2 regions of the Weissella tructae genome follow, and region 1 is predicted to be linked to the other one. Evidence: riboswitches for the same ligand, from Rfam matches in the RefSeq annotation. Region 1 holds a riboswitch; the other holds the start of a gene.
The links. A riboswitch is a leader RNA that binds a small molecule or an ion and turns the genes downstream of it on or off. The one in region 1 is predicted to bind thiamine pyrophosphate.
Positions count from the first base shown of each region.

Region 1 (7,634 bases):
CTTGATGGAAACAACAACATGACTGCACCAGAAGTTAAGATGGATGGTAAGAAGTTCACTGTAACTTTGCCAGAAGCATATGTTAGTGAACACACAATTGGGATTCACTACCAAACACGTCTGACTGAAGCTGGAAAGAAGATGATTAAGTTGGACAACACTTTCACGACTAACTACCAAGTGAAGAACAACCGTCCAAACTCTATCTCAAACAAGGTTAGCGTTAACAATGTGTTGATGTCTGGTAAGATCGAAGGTGACGATGATCTAAACAAGGGAACTGAAGAAACAGTCGACCCAATGCCAGAAGAAAACACTGACGAAATCGCACCAATCGAACCAGAAAATGGTAACGAAGGTGAAAGTGATAAGCTAGAAGATAGCATTCATGGTTCAAAAGAAGAAATTCACGTGTTGCCTGAAGAAGAAGTTACACCAGAAGAAAACACTGATGAAATCGCACCAATCGAACCAGAAAATGGTAGCGAAGGTGAAAACGAAAAGCTAGAAGACGGCATCAATGGCTCACAAGAAGAAATTCACGTGACACCTGAAGAAGAAGTTATTCCAGAAGAAAACGTTGATGAAATCGCACCAATCGAACCAGATAACGGTAGCGAAGGTGAAAACGAAAAGTTAGAAGATGGCATCAATGGATCACAAGAAGAAATTCACGTGGCACCTGAAGAAGAAATTATTCCAGAAGAAAACGTTGATGAAATCGCACCAATCGAACCAGAAAATGGTAACGAAGGTGAAAACGAAAAGCTAGAAGATGGCATTAATGGATCACAAGAAGAAATTCACGTGACACCTGAAGAAGAAGTTATCGATGAAGGTAAGATTGACACTATTGACCCAATCACACCAGAAAATGGTAACGAAAGCACAGAAGAAAACCAACTTGAAGATGGTATTCGTGGATCACAACCAGAAATTAACGTTGTGCCCGAAGAAGAAATTGTGCCCGAAGAAGAAGTAACACCAATTAAGCCAAATGGTGCTGAAAAGAAGACACCAAAGACAACAACTAAGCCAGCTGTTAAGAAGACAACAACTACTACAACAAACACAACGGTAGCACCTAAGCCGGTTGCGCCAAAGAAGGAAACAACAAAGGTTGTTGCGCCTAAGTCTGTTGAAAAGAATGTTGATGTTAAGGCAGAACAACTACCAAATACTGGATCAGAAAACAATGTTGCTGTAACAGTTCTTGGATTGCTAGGTATGGTTTTTGCCGGGGCAATGGTTGTACGTCGTCGTAAGTAAACTTTCTTGTTTATTGATTAAACCAGTACAAATACTCATAAAAAGGGAGATAGAAGCATCGGCTTTTATCTCCTTTTTCTTTTATATTTTAGATGACACTCCGCAAAGAGTTCGCTATACTAATTAACAATTCTAATCATAACTATATTTTAGATAATGGAAGGTAACCATTCATGCTACACATTATTAATGCACGCGTATTGGATGTATTCACACAAACGTTTGAAGAAACAGAACTTTGGATTGACGGAAAGCAGATTGCGTTCCGTGGGCGTAGTGATGTCTTGCAAGCAACAGAGACATATGATGCCAAAGGTGCTTACATTGCGCCGGGATTAATTGATGCGCATTTGCATATTGAAAGTAGCTTGTTACGCCCCGCTGAATTAGGTCGTTTGTTGGCCTCACATGGCATCACAACGGGAATTGCAGATCCTCATGAATTAGCCAGTGTCGCTGGTAAAGATGGTATCTCATTTATGTTGGCGGATGCAGAAGCTAGCTTAACCAACTTTTACTTCATGTTACCTTCATCAGTGCCAGCGGTTGATTTTGAACATGCAGGGGCGACCTTAAAAGCCGCTGATCTAAAAGAGTTTTATGCGCATGCTCGTGTAAATGGCTTGGCTGAGGTGATGGATTTTCCTGCGGTAGCGGCGAAAGAATCGGACATGATGCAAAAAATTGCCGACGCACAAGCCCTAAACAAGCGTATTGATGGACATGGTTCTGGTTTGACGCGTGAACAATTAGCGATTTATCGCCAAGCGGGTATTACATCTGATCATGAAGCGACGTCAGTTGCTGAAGCAGAAGACCGATTAGCGGCCGGTATGCACATTTTGATTCGCCAAGGGACTGTTGAACAAGATGAACGTGCGTTATTGCCAGCGGTAACACCACAAAATCAACATCGCTTTAGTTTTTCAACGGATGATAAAACAGTTAGCGACATTGTTGCGCGTGGATCAATTGACGAAAGTGTAGCGATTGCTTTAGCTGAAGGACTACCGTTAGAAATTGTCCTAACAATGGCTAGTTACAATGCAGCCCAAGCTGAAGGACTACAAAATGTTGGTGCTTTGAATGATGGCTATGCGGCTGACGTGATTGTCTTTAACGATAAAGAAGACTTTTCGGTTGCACAAACCATGATTTCAGGGGAATGGATTAACGATAATAGCGTGAATAAAACCAATGACGTTCAACCATTAAGTACACCTTTGAACTTTACTTTGACTGAGCAAAATCTAGATGTCCCAATTACAAGTGACAAAGTTCATGTCATTGGTATTGAACCAAATCATATTACAACAAGCCATCAATATGTATCTGTTCCAACGGATAATGGGATGTTTATGCCTAATCAAGAATTTCAAAAAATTATGGTTGCGGAACGTTATCATGATTTAGGCGCAACCACGGGTATTATTAGTGGCTTAGATCTTAAGCAAGGAGCCATTGGGGCAACAGTTGCGCATGATTCACACAATGTGATTATTGCTGGTGTGGATGATGCAGCGATGTTGAAAGTGGCTGAAACACTTCGTGAAATGAATGGTGGTTTAGTTGTGGCCATTGATGCAGAGACAGTTGTTGCCGTACCTTTGGCAATCGGTGGTCTAATGTCAGATGAACCGTATGAAGTAGTGGCTGAACAATATCAGACGTTACAAGCTGCCTTTAAAGAGATTAGTTCAGTGACATTTGATCCATTTATCACGTTGTCATTTATGGCATTACCCGTTATTCCGTCATTAAAGATTACGGATCAAGGTCTCTTTGATTTTGAAAAGTTTGCGTTTATTCAATTAAACGACGCGCAATAATAGAGTGAGTCTGGTGCGGTTTTAAGAACATAGAAAACGATTCACCAGTGAATGGTACAGCTAAAATTTTATTTTATGACTATTAAAAGATATTCGGCTATGCTAAGCTAGACGGGTAAACAATTGAATATTTTTACTACTAGGGGAACCATATTGGTTGAGACTTAAACCCTTTGAACCTGAACAAGCTAAAACTTGCGGAGGAAAGTAGCGATTTGATATGACTATTAGACTAGCTCAATCAGACTCTACTTTTTTGCGTAGGGACTGGTTGAGCTTTTTTTTACGATTGGAGAAGAATATGCAATTACGCGACAAGATTAAGACAGAGAAGCCATTGGTGTTGAATTTGGCGAATTCTGTGACACCTCAACGTGTCGCAGATGTGGTAAGTATGTTGGGTGGGAGTCCGTTAGTCACAGAAACAAGTCATGAAACTGATGAACTATTAGCGATTTCAAAAGCATTGGTGATCAATATTGGGACAATTACTGATGAGCAATTAAGTACGATGATTAAAGCGGGAATCCGCGCAAATGAATTACATATTCCGGTTATTTTGGATCCTGTCGCGGTACACATGCCATACCGTAGTCGTTGTGTCCAACAATTAGCAGAATCGGTCCATTTCGATTACATCCGTGGAAACTCAGCGGAAATTGCCTGGTTTGCCAATGAAGAAAGTCAAGCAACCGGTATTGATGCCTTAGACGACGATATTAATGTCGCAACCGTCAAAAATGCAGCGCAAACAACAGGCGCGATTATTGTACAATCCGGACCAGTAGATGTCATTAGTGATGGGACACAAACGGTAAGTATTGACTACAATAACCCAGCATTAGCCACGAATGTGGGTGCGGGGGATATGTTGAGTGCAGTCGTTGCGACATTTGCGAGTGTGGCAGATGATCCATTTGAAGCAGCTTATGTGGCTGCATTGAATATGAAATTGGCTGGTCAAAATACAACGGCGCTTGTTGGTGATGACCGTCCAGGATCATATATGCCTGCTTTTTTTGATGCCATTTACCGCTTACAAGATACAGACATAGCAGAAGGAGTCATGACATGGCATTAGCCGAAATTCCACAAGTTTTAACTATTGCCGGAATTGATTCCAGTGGTGGTGCTGGGGTGAATGCGGACACAAGACTATTCGCTCTTGAGCATGTTTACGCGGCAACGGTGATTACCGGTGTAACGGCGCAAAATACGTATGGCGTCCAAGCGTTGGCACCAACAGAAAAGGATTTGTTAGTCGCACAATTAGATGCGGTGTTTTCTGACTTAGATATTAAGGCGATGAAGACAGGCGCTTTATTTGATGCACAAGTCGTGCAAACGCTGGTAGATTATTTGCCGAAAGTATCAGAGATACCATTGGTAATTGATCCAGTAATGGTGGCAAAAGGTGGTGCCAAGTTATTATCTGATGAAGCAATTCAATTATTAACCCATAAACTATTACCTTTTGCCTATTTAGTCACACCTAATACGGCTGAGGCAGAAGTGATGACTGGTATCCGCATAGATGATGAAGCAGATATGCTTCGTGCGGCTGAAATGATTCAAGCATTGGGAGTCAAGAATGTCTTAATCAAAGGTGGTCATATGACTGGAGATACAGTGGCTGATTTATTGTACACCGAAGCTGGTCAAATTTATTGGTACACGAATCCACGATTTGAAACCATTCGTACGCATGGAACCGGTGATACATTGTCTGCCTTTATTACAGCGCATCTAGCTAAAGGTCAGGAATTACCAGACATTTTAGCTCAGGCGACCGATTATATGTCAGTGGTGATTCAACAGGGGATTAACGTTGGTCATGGGCACGGGCCTTTGAACTTATGGGCAGAGAAAGAATAGGCATTTGCATGAACAGAAATATTTTGGCATTGTACGGTATTGCCGGTCCACAGAATTTTAAGGACACAACGAAAGCAGACGCATTAACGAGAATGAAAGACATTATTGCGAGTGGGATTACGGCGTTTCAATACCGCGATAAGGGAACGACTTGGGAGAGTTCAGCTGAACGCGTATCATACGTTCAAGAATTACGTGATTACGCTAAGCACCAAGGCGTACCATTCATTATTAACGATGATGTTGCATTAGCATTGGCCGTGGGAGCGGACGGTATTCATGTTGGTCAGAATGATATGAAGTTGGAAGATTTTTTACAAATGATTCCAACGGATATGTATGTGGGATTGTCGATTAATACGCTAACAGAAATGCAGGATGTGTTAAATCCGCGCATAGATTATTTGGGATTGGGACCAATTTATCCAACGTTGACTAAAAAAGACGCGACACCAAGTATTGGTGTTCCCGCAATTCCGGCGTATTTAGATGTCAATCGTCTAGGCTTACCAATTGTTGGGATTGGGGGTATCTCTTTAGATAATATGGCCGAATTAAAAACAGCTGGATTGGATGGTGTCGCGGTGATTTCGCTCTTAACAGAGGCACCTGATTTAGCACGGACACTGACAGAAATGACACATATTTGGGAGAATACGAGTAATGGAACAGATACAAAATAAATGGATGGATCGCATTTCGCAATGTCGATATGTGCAGGGGATTCAATACAATACGTTGACGCAACGCCAACGTAATTACTATGTGGCACAAGACCACTATTATTTAGAAATCTTCGGCGCAGCATTTGACGAGGTCAATCGTATTCTAGACAGCTTAGGCTTACTATCTGAAGTTCAATCTGTTGATGAATCAGATGCGCATCAAGCTTTGAAGCCAAATGATGGATGGAAACAGGAAGTCATTGGGGATGTTAGTAAGGCCTATACTGGATATATCCAAGAAATTATGCAAACTGGGGATGACTTGCAGAAGGTATTAGTGATGTTGCCATGTCTAGAATCTTATTATCTATTGGCCGCGGGCATGAAAAACGATGGTGAGACATCTGACGAATACAAAGGATGGATTGACTACTACACACAAAGTGCCTACATTGGACAAGTAAGTCGTTACCGTCAAGGGATTGTGGAATTAGTCAAAGGGAGTCGTACAGAAGCACGAATTACCCCCGCTGATTTACAGGTATACGAACAAGCGTATCAACATGAATATGACTTTTGGGAACAATGTGTTGTGTAATTTCCAGCTGTCACTATATATAGTAGGAAACTTGATTATGACGATTCATAATCAAGTTTTTTTGTTAGTTATGTGTAAAAGTCGTCGACCTATGATTAGAATGACAGAAATTTGTGGAATCTTTCGAATATGAGTTCCTTGTCTAAGGTATAATAAAGACACGATTAGAAAAGCAGGGGGAGTTATGGTAGAAGAAATACAAAATACAATGCAGATGTACGGACCAGCGATGTTAATCGCGTGGGGGATTACAGCTGTAATTGGTGTCATGCTTTATTTTAGTTTTAAATCAAATAAGTTACGTCTATTAAATGGTGGACTAGCAACGCTATTGGTGTTGAGTTTTGGGATTAGTATGACGGGATCAATCGTTATTATTGGTAATCCATTACTAACTGGCGCGTGGTTCATGCTAGCGCTGGTGGTCTTACTAATTATCTTAGCGATTTCTGCGATGTTAGGAGTGCTGCTCCTATGGAACGCGATTCTAGTGTGGCGTCGTGAAGCGCACACGTTAAGTAATTCATTAACGTTGATTATTGCGATTTACGTCCTATTGTCACCATTATTGTTTAATTGGTTTGATGCACACTTAAACTACATGGTCGCAGGTGGTATCCGCATTATTAGTGGTGTTATTATTGGTTACTTCGTCTTCTGGATGATTAACTTTACGATGTCATTCTTACTTTATGTCTTATTTAGACCAAAGTTAGATCAAAAATACATTATTGTTTTGGGTGCTGGGTTACTAAACGGTACTGAGCTATCAAACTTGCTAAAGTCTCGAATTGATGTTGCTTTGAAGTTTGCACAACGCCAAGTAGATAAGGGTGGTGAAAAGCCACTAATCATTCTATCTGGTGGACAAGGACCGGATGAAGATATTCCAGAAGGACGTGCAATGCGCGAATATGCTTTAAGCACTGGGTATCCAGCTGATTTGTTAATTGCCGAAGAAGAATCTAAAACAACCACAGAAAATATGATTTACTCTAAAAAAATCGTTGAAGCAAATGATCTACCATTAGATGGTGGTATCTTTGCCACAAGTGATTATCATGTTTTCCGTGCAGCGGGTAATGCACGTATCGCCGGGTTAACAATTGATGGTATTGGCGCACGTACACGTCGTTACTTTGTCTATAATGCCCTATTACGCGAATACATTGCCTTGTTGTCAGGGCATAAGCTATTCCATGCAGTTAGTTTAACCGCATTGATTATCTTTAACATTATTTTTGTGGTGATGTAAGAAAGAGGAAGTGACACAAATGGTAACCAAAACATTTGATAATTTAAAAGCCATTAAGCAAAAGCAAGTGTATGACGCCTTAGTGGAAGAATTCACGACCTATGCACTTGTGGATGCACAAGTGGCGCGTATTATCAAACGTG
Region 1 covers NZ_CP007588.1:656,888-664,521, reverse strand. The annotation lists gene WS08_RS03230 (LPXTG cell wall anchor domain-containing protein) at 1-1,269, shown strand, start outside; gene ade (adenine deaminase) at 1,443-3,098, shown strand; TPP riboswitch at 3,230-3,321, shown strand; gene thiM (hydroxyethylthiazole kinase) at 3,400-4,179, shown strand; gene thiD (bifunctional hydroxymethylpyrimidine kinase/phosphomethylpyrimidine kinase) at 4,170-4,973, shown strand; gene thiE (thiamine phosphate synthase) at 4,982-5,656, shown strand; gene WS08_RS03205 (thiaminase II/PqqC family protein) at 5,637-6,236, shown strand; gene WS08_RS03200 (YdcF family protein) at 6,421-7,491, shown strand; gene WS08_RS03195 (TetR/AcrR family transcriptional regulator) at 7,511-7,634, shown strand, end outside.

Region 2 (7,634 bases), 250 kb from region 1:
GGGCATTAAAAATGTGATTGGGTCATTTTATCAGCCTGATTTGGTTTTGGTTGATCCAAGTACCTTAGCAACAATGCCAGCCCGTGATTATGCAGCTGGTTATGCTGAAGTGATTAAAATGAGTTTATTAGCGGGTGGCGAATTTGCTGAAATGACAGGAGCGATTACATCACTAGCGGATGTTCGTGAACATCAAATGCCCCTAATTGAAGCGTCAATTCTCTTTAAAAAGAAAATTGTTGAAGAAGATGTATTTGATCATGGCCAACGTCAGACGTTGAATTTTGGTCATACATTTGGGCATGCCATCGAATTGTTATCAGACGGTGAGTTACGTCATGGTGAGGCAATTGGTATTGGGATGGTCACAATGTCTGACCGTTTTGAGCGAGATGGTTATACAGAGGCAGGAACCACTGAAGCAATTGTGCAACGTTTGCAGGCGGTTAAATTACCTGTCTTTTCACAATTGTTTAGTCATCCAGATTTCCTATCATCATTAACACATGATAAGAAACAACGTGGTCAACAAATTGATCTGATTGGTTTGGCCAAAGTGGGTGAACCAGTCATGCTCCAAAAAACAATGGCTAAGTTACCAGAATTTATTGAAGGAATGTAAGTATGCGTTATATGACAGCCGGCGAAAGCCATGGACCAGAAGAAGTTGCGATTGTTGAAGGTATCCCTGCAGGGATGCCGCTTTCTGCAGCGGACATTAATCATGAATTACAACGACGCCAACGTGGATACGGTCGAGGTGGACGTCAATTAATTGAAAAGGATACTGTCACTATTATGGGTGGTATCCGTCATCAAGTAACTTTAGGATCACCAATTGCCTTGAATGTGCATAATGATGATCATAATAACTGGACAGCTATTATGGATCCTGATGCCGAAGCGACACCTGAAAATACGACACGAAAAGTCTTGCGACCACGCCCTGGTCATGGTGACTTAGTCGGTGGTATTAAGTATGGACATAAGTCTGATTTACGTAATGTTTTAGAACGTTCATCAGCACGTGAAACAGTGATGCGAGTGGCTGTAGGTGCGGTTGCTCGTAAGCTACTTAAATTGTTGGACATTGATGTCCATGGCATTGTTTTGAATGTAGGACCTGTTTGGACTGACACTGAAAAGATTCTATCTTTCCCTAATCTAGCCAGCATGCGTGAAACAAGTGAAGGATTTGAAACCCGTACACTTGATGAAAAAACGGACGCTGCTATGCGTGAATTGATTGACGCAACGAAAGTCAATCGTGATACAGTCGGTGGAACGGTTCAAGTCATGGCAACGGGTGTACCAGTTGGGCTTGGTTCATACGTTTCGGCAGATACAAAATTAGATGCAAAAATTGGTCAAGCAATCTTAGGTATTAATGCGTTTAAGGGTGTGGAATTTGGTGGTGGTTTTGCGAATGCTGAAAAATTCGGTAGCGAAGTCATGGATGAAATTTACTGGACCGAAGAACGTGGTTTCTATCGTGGATCAAATAATTTAGGTGGTTTTGAAGGTGGCATGACGAACGGAGAGATGATTGTGGTTAAAGGAGTTGTAAAGCCAATTCCAACACTATATCGTCCGATGCAAAGTGTTGATATTGACACGCATGAAAATCATCGTGCCTCAATTGAACGCTCTGATACAACGGCTGTTTCAGCCGCAGTTGTCATTGCGGAAGCCATGGTGGCCATTGAATTGGCCAAAGCCATTTTAGATAAATTCGATGCAGATAATATGGAGACATTGATTGCGCAAGTTGCTGCACATCGTAAAGCCGTGCGTGAATTCTAATGGGTATAAAACAGTTAAAATCAGCACCAGCAGGTTTACAAGGAAGCGTTCAAGTTCCAGGCGATAAAAGCATGTCACATCGTGCGGTGATGTTTGGGAGTGTCGCAAACGGTCAAACAAAAATTACCGGTTTGTTGGCATCGGAGGATATTGAACGTACGATGACTGTCTTTCAACAGATGGGCGTTAGCATGACACAAGAAGATGGTTGTTGGCTAATTGATGGGATTGGCTTTGATGGCTTACATGCACCACAAGAAGCACTAGATATGGGTAATTCAGGAACCACAACGAGGCTATTACTAGGTCTTTTAGCGGGGTCTGCATTTCCTTTGACCTTCTATGGTGATCAAAGTTTGTCTAAGCGACCATTAGGTCGGGTTTTAACACCATTGAAAGACATGGGCGTTATGTTACAAACAGAGACAAATGCCTTGCCAGTCACACTAACTGGTAAGGTTGCCTTACACGGTATTTCTTACACGCTACCAATGGCATCAGCACAAGTTAAAAGCGCCATCTTGTTGGCTGGATTACAAGCAAGTGGGACGACAACGGTTATCGAACCAATGCCAACACGTGACCATACCGAACGTATGTTACGTGAATTTGGTGTTGATGTAACGGTACGAGATAACGCTATTAGTGTGCAAGGTGGTCCACAGTTAACCGGAACGAACGTGATAATTCCTGGGGATATGTCATCAGCTGCGTTTTGGCTTACTGCGGGATTACTTGTCCCAAATAGTCAGATTACCATTACACAAGTGGGGGTTAATCCAACACGTGTTGGTCTATTACGTTTATTGGAACGTATGGGGGCCAACTTCCCAGCGTTAGCAACAAGCGATGACGTAGAACCCGTCATGGATTTACAGGTGGCGACACAAGACTTACAGGCGATTACTGTTACAGCAGAAGATGTGCCACAAGCCATTGATGAAATGCCATTGTTAGTATTGGCAGCGACACAAGCTAAAGGAACCACCGTTATTTCTGGTGCGAGTGAGTTACGTGTGAAGGAATCTGATCGTATTACTGCTGTGACGACTGAGCTGAACAAGTTAGGCGCCCATATTGAAGAACGCCCTGATGGGTTTGTGATTCATGGTGGGACACCGTTGGCTGTATCTGAACCAACGATCGTTGAAGTTTATGACGATCATCGGATTGGGATGATGCTTGCTATCGCAGCGTTAATTACTGATGGAGAGGTCCAATTATCGGACGGTAATGTTGTCGATATCTCTTACCCAACGTTTTTCAATGATTTAGAAAAATTAATGCAATAAGTCTAATGGAAGGAAGTGGTCATAATGAAATTGATATTAATTGGTTTTATGGGAGCGGGGAAAACAACCACCGCAGAATTACTTAGCCAACAATTAGATGTTCCCATGTGGGATACAGATGTGATGCTGACGAAAGCAACTAGGCAAACGCCTAGTGAGATTTTTGCAACACAAGGTGAGACTGTCTTTCGAAAATTAGAGCAGGATATTTTACGAAAATCTTTGAATGAAAATGGTGTTTTAGCAACAGGTGGTGGTGTGATTGAAAAAGCCGAAAACCGCGTGTTACTAAAAAATACGATGATTCCTGTGTATTATTTATCAGGGAGTTTTGGTCAAACCATGGAACGTATCGTGGACGATACAGACCGCCCGATTTTACAAACAAATAGCTTAGCGGCGGTTGGGGAATTGTGGCGTGAACGTCTACCTAAATACACAGAAGCAGCAGACATCACGATTCATACAGACAATAAAACACCGCAAGCAATTGTGGATGAAATTTTGGCACATCATCGGGCACACTATGAGTAAAAAATTACGAATCGGTCAGAAAAATCGTCCGGGGAATCGCCCGTTTATTGCGATTCCAATACAAGCTAAGAACAAGCAAGAGTTATCTACATGTGTACGGATAGCGAACGAATCACATGCAGATGTGATTGAATGGCGAATTGATGCTTGGCAAGATTTGCAAACATTAACACCAACCGTTATTGTGGCAACCATTGCGGAAATTCAGCAGCCAATGATCCTGACTTGGCGAACAGCCGAAGAAGGTGGTCAAAAAGCCTACGACAGGAATGCATATTATCGTCTGTACAAAACGGCTATTACGTCAGGCGTGGGAGCGATTGATCTTGAAGTACGATGGATTAAAGAGTTAGCCGAGTTACGTGCATTAGCCAACCAGTATGATGTCCCCGTCATTGCATCACGTCATGATTGGGAATGGCCCATCGATATGACTGAGCGATTGATGTCATTGAAAGATCTACCTGTCGATATCATTAAATACGCTGTAACAGTTGAGCATGAAGAGCAAGTAACTCAGCTATTAATGACAACACAGACATTGTCTGAAATGACAGAGCAACCGCTTATTACGATGGGGATGGGATCGTATGGTAGTGCAACAAGACTAGATGGTTTTACATATGGGTCACAATTAACATTTGCGCATCTAGGTGTAACGTCTGCGCCAGGTCAGTTAACGTTGCATGAAGTGCGAAATCATTTCGAGGTAGATTGAGTGATTTGAATGTCGTCGTGATTGTTCGAAATGCTCTATATAATTACCAACTTAAATGCATACAAAAAACGTCTTGAATTTGAATGTTCAAGACGTTTTTTATTGTTTATAGGTTATCTGTGAAGATACGTGGTGCCTTAAGTACTAGTAGGACCAAGACCACCATTGTAATCAATGTTTTTGGAATGATGACAGTTGCGTTGTAAACCAATGAGTAGATAAAGACTGATTGGTTTTGTGGTGCAAAACTGGCATAGAATACAACACCGGCAATTGTGTGTGGAACTAATTCTGCAAGACCAGCAATTAATGTAGCAAAGCTAGCTGAAAGTGATGCCTTGTTAAGTTGTCCAGCAGATAATTGTGCTTGGAAAGTCTTAGAATAGATACCAGCTAGTCCAATAACAGCGATGGCTAGTGGGTAGTCTAATAACATTTGGAAAATGTTAACGAAGAATCCACCAAGCATAAAGCTAAGTAATCCAGTTAGGAAACCGGTTGTGATACCAACACCTGCACCGCGACGTAGCGCGATAACAATGATAGGCAACATACCCAATGAAATACTTCCACCTTGTGGCATGCGGAATAGGACAATTTGGTCCAAGACGATGGCTAAGGCCATGAAAATGGCGATTTCAATGGTCACCCGGATGTTACGTTGTTGCATAATATATACTCCTCCTAGAGCGGTATGTGTTGTTCTAACGTGTGTTAAAACATAGTTATAACGAACCGACCGCCCAGAGCAAAGTAAAAACCCCGGTTAATGAGGCCATAGTAGCTATGGTCTGTGATTAACTGGGGTTTTGTTTAATATCTATCATTAATAAACAAAACCAAGCTTCCTACGCCAGTACTAACTGGATCAGGTTCATGGGTATTATCTCAGCCTTTCGGCACCCCAGCATGGTCGATTCGTTTCAATTTAATAGTATAGCGGGTTACTGCTTTTATTGCAATGAACTAAATGCCTTTTGTATCCAATGTCTTTAACTTACCACGGAATTGTGACAAGTCTGTGTAGCCACGGCGTTCCATTTCAGCAATTAGTTCAGCATTCAATCGTTCAAATACGGCAGGACCTTCTTGGTACAAAGTTGTTCCGATTTCAACGATTTCGGCACCAGCAAGGACCAAATCGTAGACATCACGTCCGTTTGTGACCCCACCAGTTCCGATAACCTTAATCTCTGGACGCAAGCGTTCACGTAGGGCACGGACATTGGCCAAGGCAGTTGGCTTAGCGATTGCACCACCCAAACCACCAAATCCACCCTTAGGTGAAATTGTGACTGTGTCTGTTTCTGGGGCGATTGTTAATCCGTTACCAATTGAATTGATTGAGTTAACAAAGGCTAGTGGGAACTTGTTTAAGATTGCAGCAATTTGATCAAAGTGTGCAATATCGAAGAATGGTGGCAACTTTACGCCAACACGCTTTGTGAAGAAAGTGAAGATTTCTGTCAACAAAGCTTCTGTTGTTTCAAAGTCGTAGGCGATTTGTGGCTTCCCAGGTACGTTAGGGCATGAGAAGTTCAATTCAATCAAGCCATCGAATTCAGATTCTTGAATACGACGCATAGCGTATAGAATTTCTTCGTGTGTAATCCCGGCAGTTGAAAGGAAAATAGGCTTTTCGTGTTGGTACTTTTCAACGTATTCGATGTAGTATTCCAAGCCGTAGTTAGGCAACCCCATAGAATTAATTGAGCCAATTGGCATGTCTGCGTAACGAATTCCTTCGTTTCCCTTACGGGCGTTTGGTGTCGCGGTCTTTGTTACAAGACTTGCTGCACCTGGTGCAGTACGGATTTGATCGAGTTCCTCAATCGATTGGCAATTAATCCCGGCAGCATTCAAAAGAATGCCATCAAAGTCGAAACCTGCAATGCTCGCTGTCAAAGTCGTCATGGTAAATCTCCTTAAATATGTGGTTGGTAAAAACTGTTTAAAACATTTTACCAACGTTTGGTGAAAAAATCTACAATTTTACTAAATGATTTTAAATTCTTTGGTATACCACTGAATAACGACAGAATTGTGGGCTGGTAGTAGCCCGAAAGCAGTAAATTTGCTAAAATAGGAGATATTAAGAGAGATATTCTAAACTAATTGGAGGCATATCGTGGAGTCTAAATTAAAAGTCTTTGGTTTGTCCGTGAGTCGTGAACTAGCAGAAGCAACGGTTCGTGAAATGGGCATTGCCTTAGGAGAAGTTGAAATTAAAACTTTTTCAGATGGTGAAATCTATGAACGTGTCTTAGAAAGTATTCGTGGAGATGATGTCTTTGTCATCTCATCAATTTCAGGTGAAGCTAATGATAGTTTCATGGAAATCATGATTTTGATTGATGCATTACGTCGTGCATCAGCACGTACAATTAACGTTGTTATTCCATATTATGGATATGGACGTTCTGATCGTAAGGCTAAGGCCCGTGAAGCAATCACAGCTAAGCTAATTGCGTCATTACTTGAAATGAATGGTGTTGATCGTGCGGTTTCAATTGATTTCCACGCTGACCAAATTCAAGGATTCTTCAATATTCCAGTTGACTTGTTGCGTGCCGCTCCATTGTTAGCTGAATACTTTGTGGCCCATGACTTAACAGAAAATCTAGTTGTGGTCTCACCAGACCATACTGGAGCTGGTCGTGCACGTCGCTTCGCGGAATTCTTGGACGCACCTTGGGGTGTTGTGAATGATCATGTGGCGAAGACAAACCCATCTTCTCCAGATGCAATTGTGGGAGATGTTGCTGGTCGTCGTGCCATCATCATTGATGACATTATTGATACCGGTGAACGTATGGCAATCACAGCGAAAGCATTGCACGAAAATGGTGCAACGGATGTTTACGTTGTTGCGACACATGCGGTATTCTCTAAGCGTGCAGGTGCACGTTTGGCGGCTGATGAAAATGTGACGAAGATTATCGTGACAGATACAAACGCCATCACGCCAGAAAACCAATCTGATAAATTAGATGTCCTATCAGTTGCGCCAGTATTGGCTCGTGCAATTCATGATATTCATGAAGAAATTTCATTGGATAAATTACGCATTGCACAAAATGATCCAGATACATTTCATCTAAATAAAAAACAATAAAAATCATTTAAGGAAAAGGAAGTAGTTAATATGGTTTATGCTGCACAAGAAGATCGTTACGAAAAGATGCCTTATCGTCGTGTTTCAGACTCAGGGTTAATTTTGCCTGATTTGAGTTTGGGATTCTGGCGTAACATGGGTGACCAACGTCCACTTGCTGATTCAAAGAGTG
Region 2 covers NZ_CP007588.1:911,081-918,714, reverse strand. The annotation lists gene aroB (3-dehydroquinate synthase) at 1-622, shown strand, start outside; gene aroC (chorismate synthase) at 625-1,803, shown strand; gene aroA (3-phosphoshikimate 1-carboxyvinyltransferase) at 1,803-3,095, shown strand; gene WS08_RS04410 (shikimate kinase) at 3,120-3,629, shown strand; gene WS08_RS04405 (type I 3-dehydroquinate dehydratase) at 3,622-4,347, shown strand; gene thiT (energy-coupled thiamine transporter ThiT) at 4,454-5,017, opposite strand; TPP riboswitch at 5,176-5,264, opposite strand; gene WS08_RS04395 (dihydroorotate oxidase) at 5,314-6,261, opposite strand; gene WS08_RS04390 (ribose-phosphate diphosphokinase) at 6,476-7,462, shown strand; gene WS08_RS04385 (aldo/keto reductase) at 7,493-7,634, shown strand, end outside.
Region 2: another riboswitch for thiamine pyrophosphate. It lies ahead of thiT (energy-coupled thiamine transporter ThiT); the one in region 1 lies ahead of thiM (hydroxyethylthiazole kinase).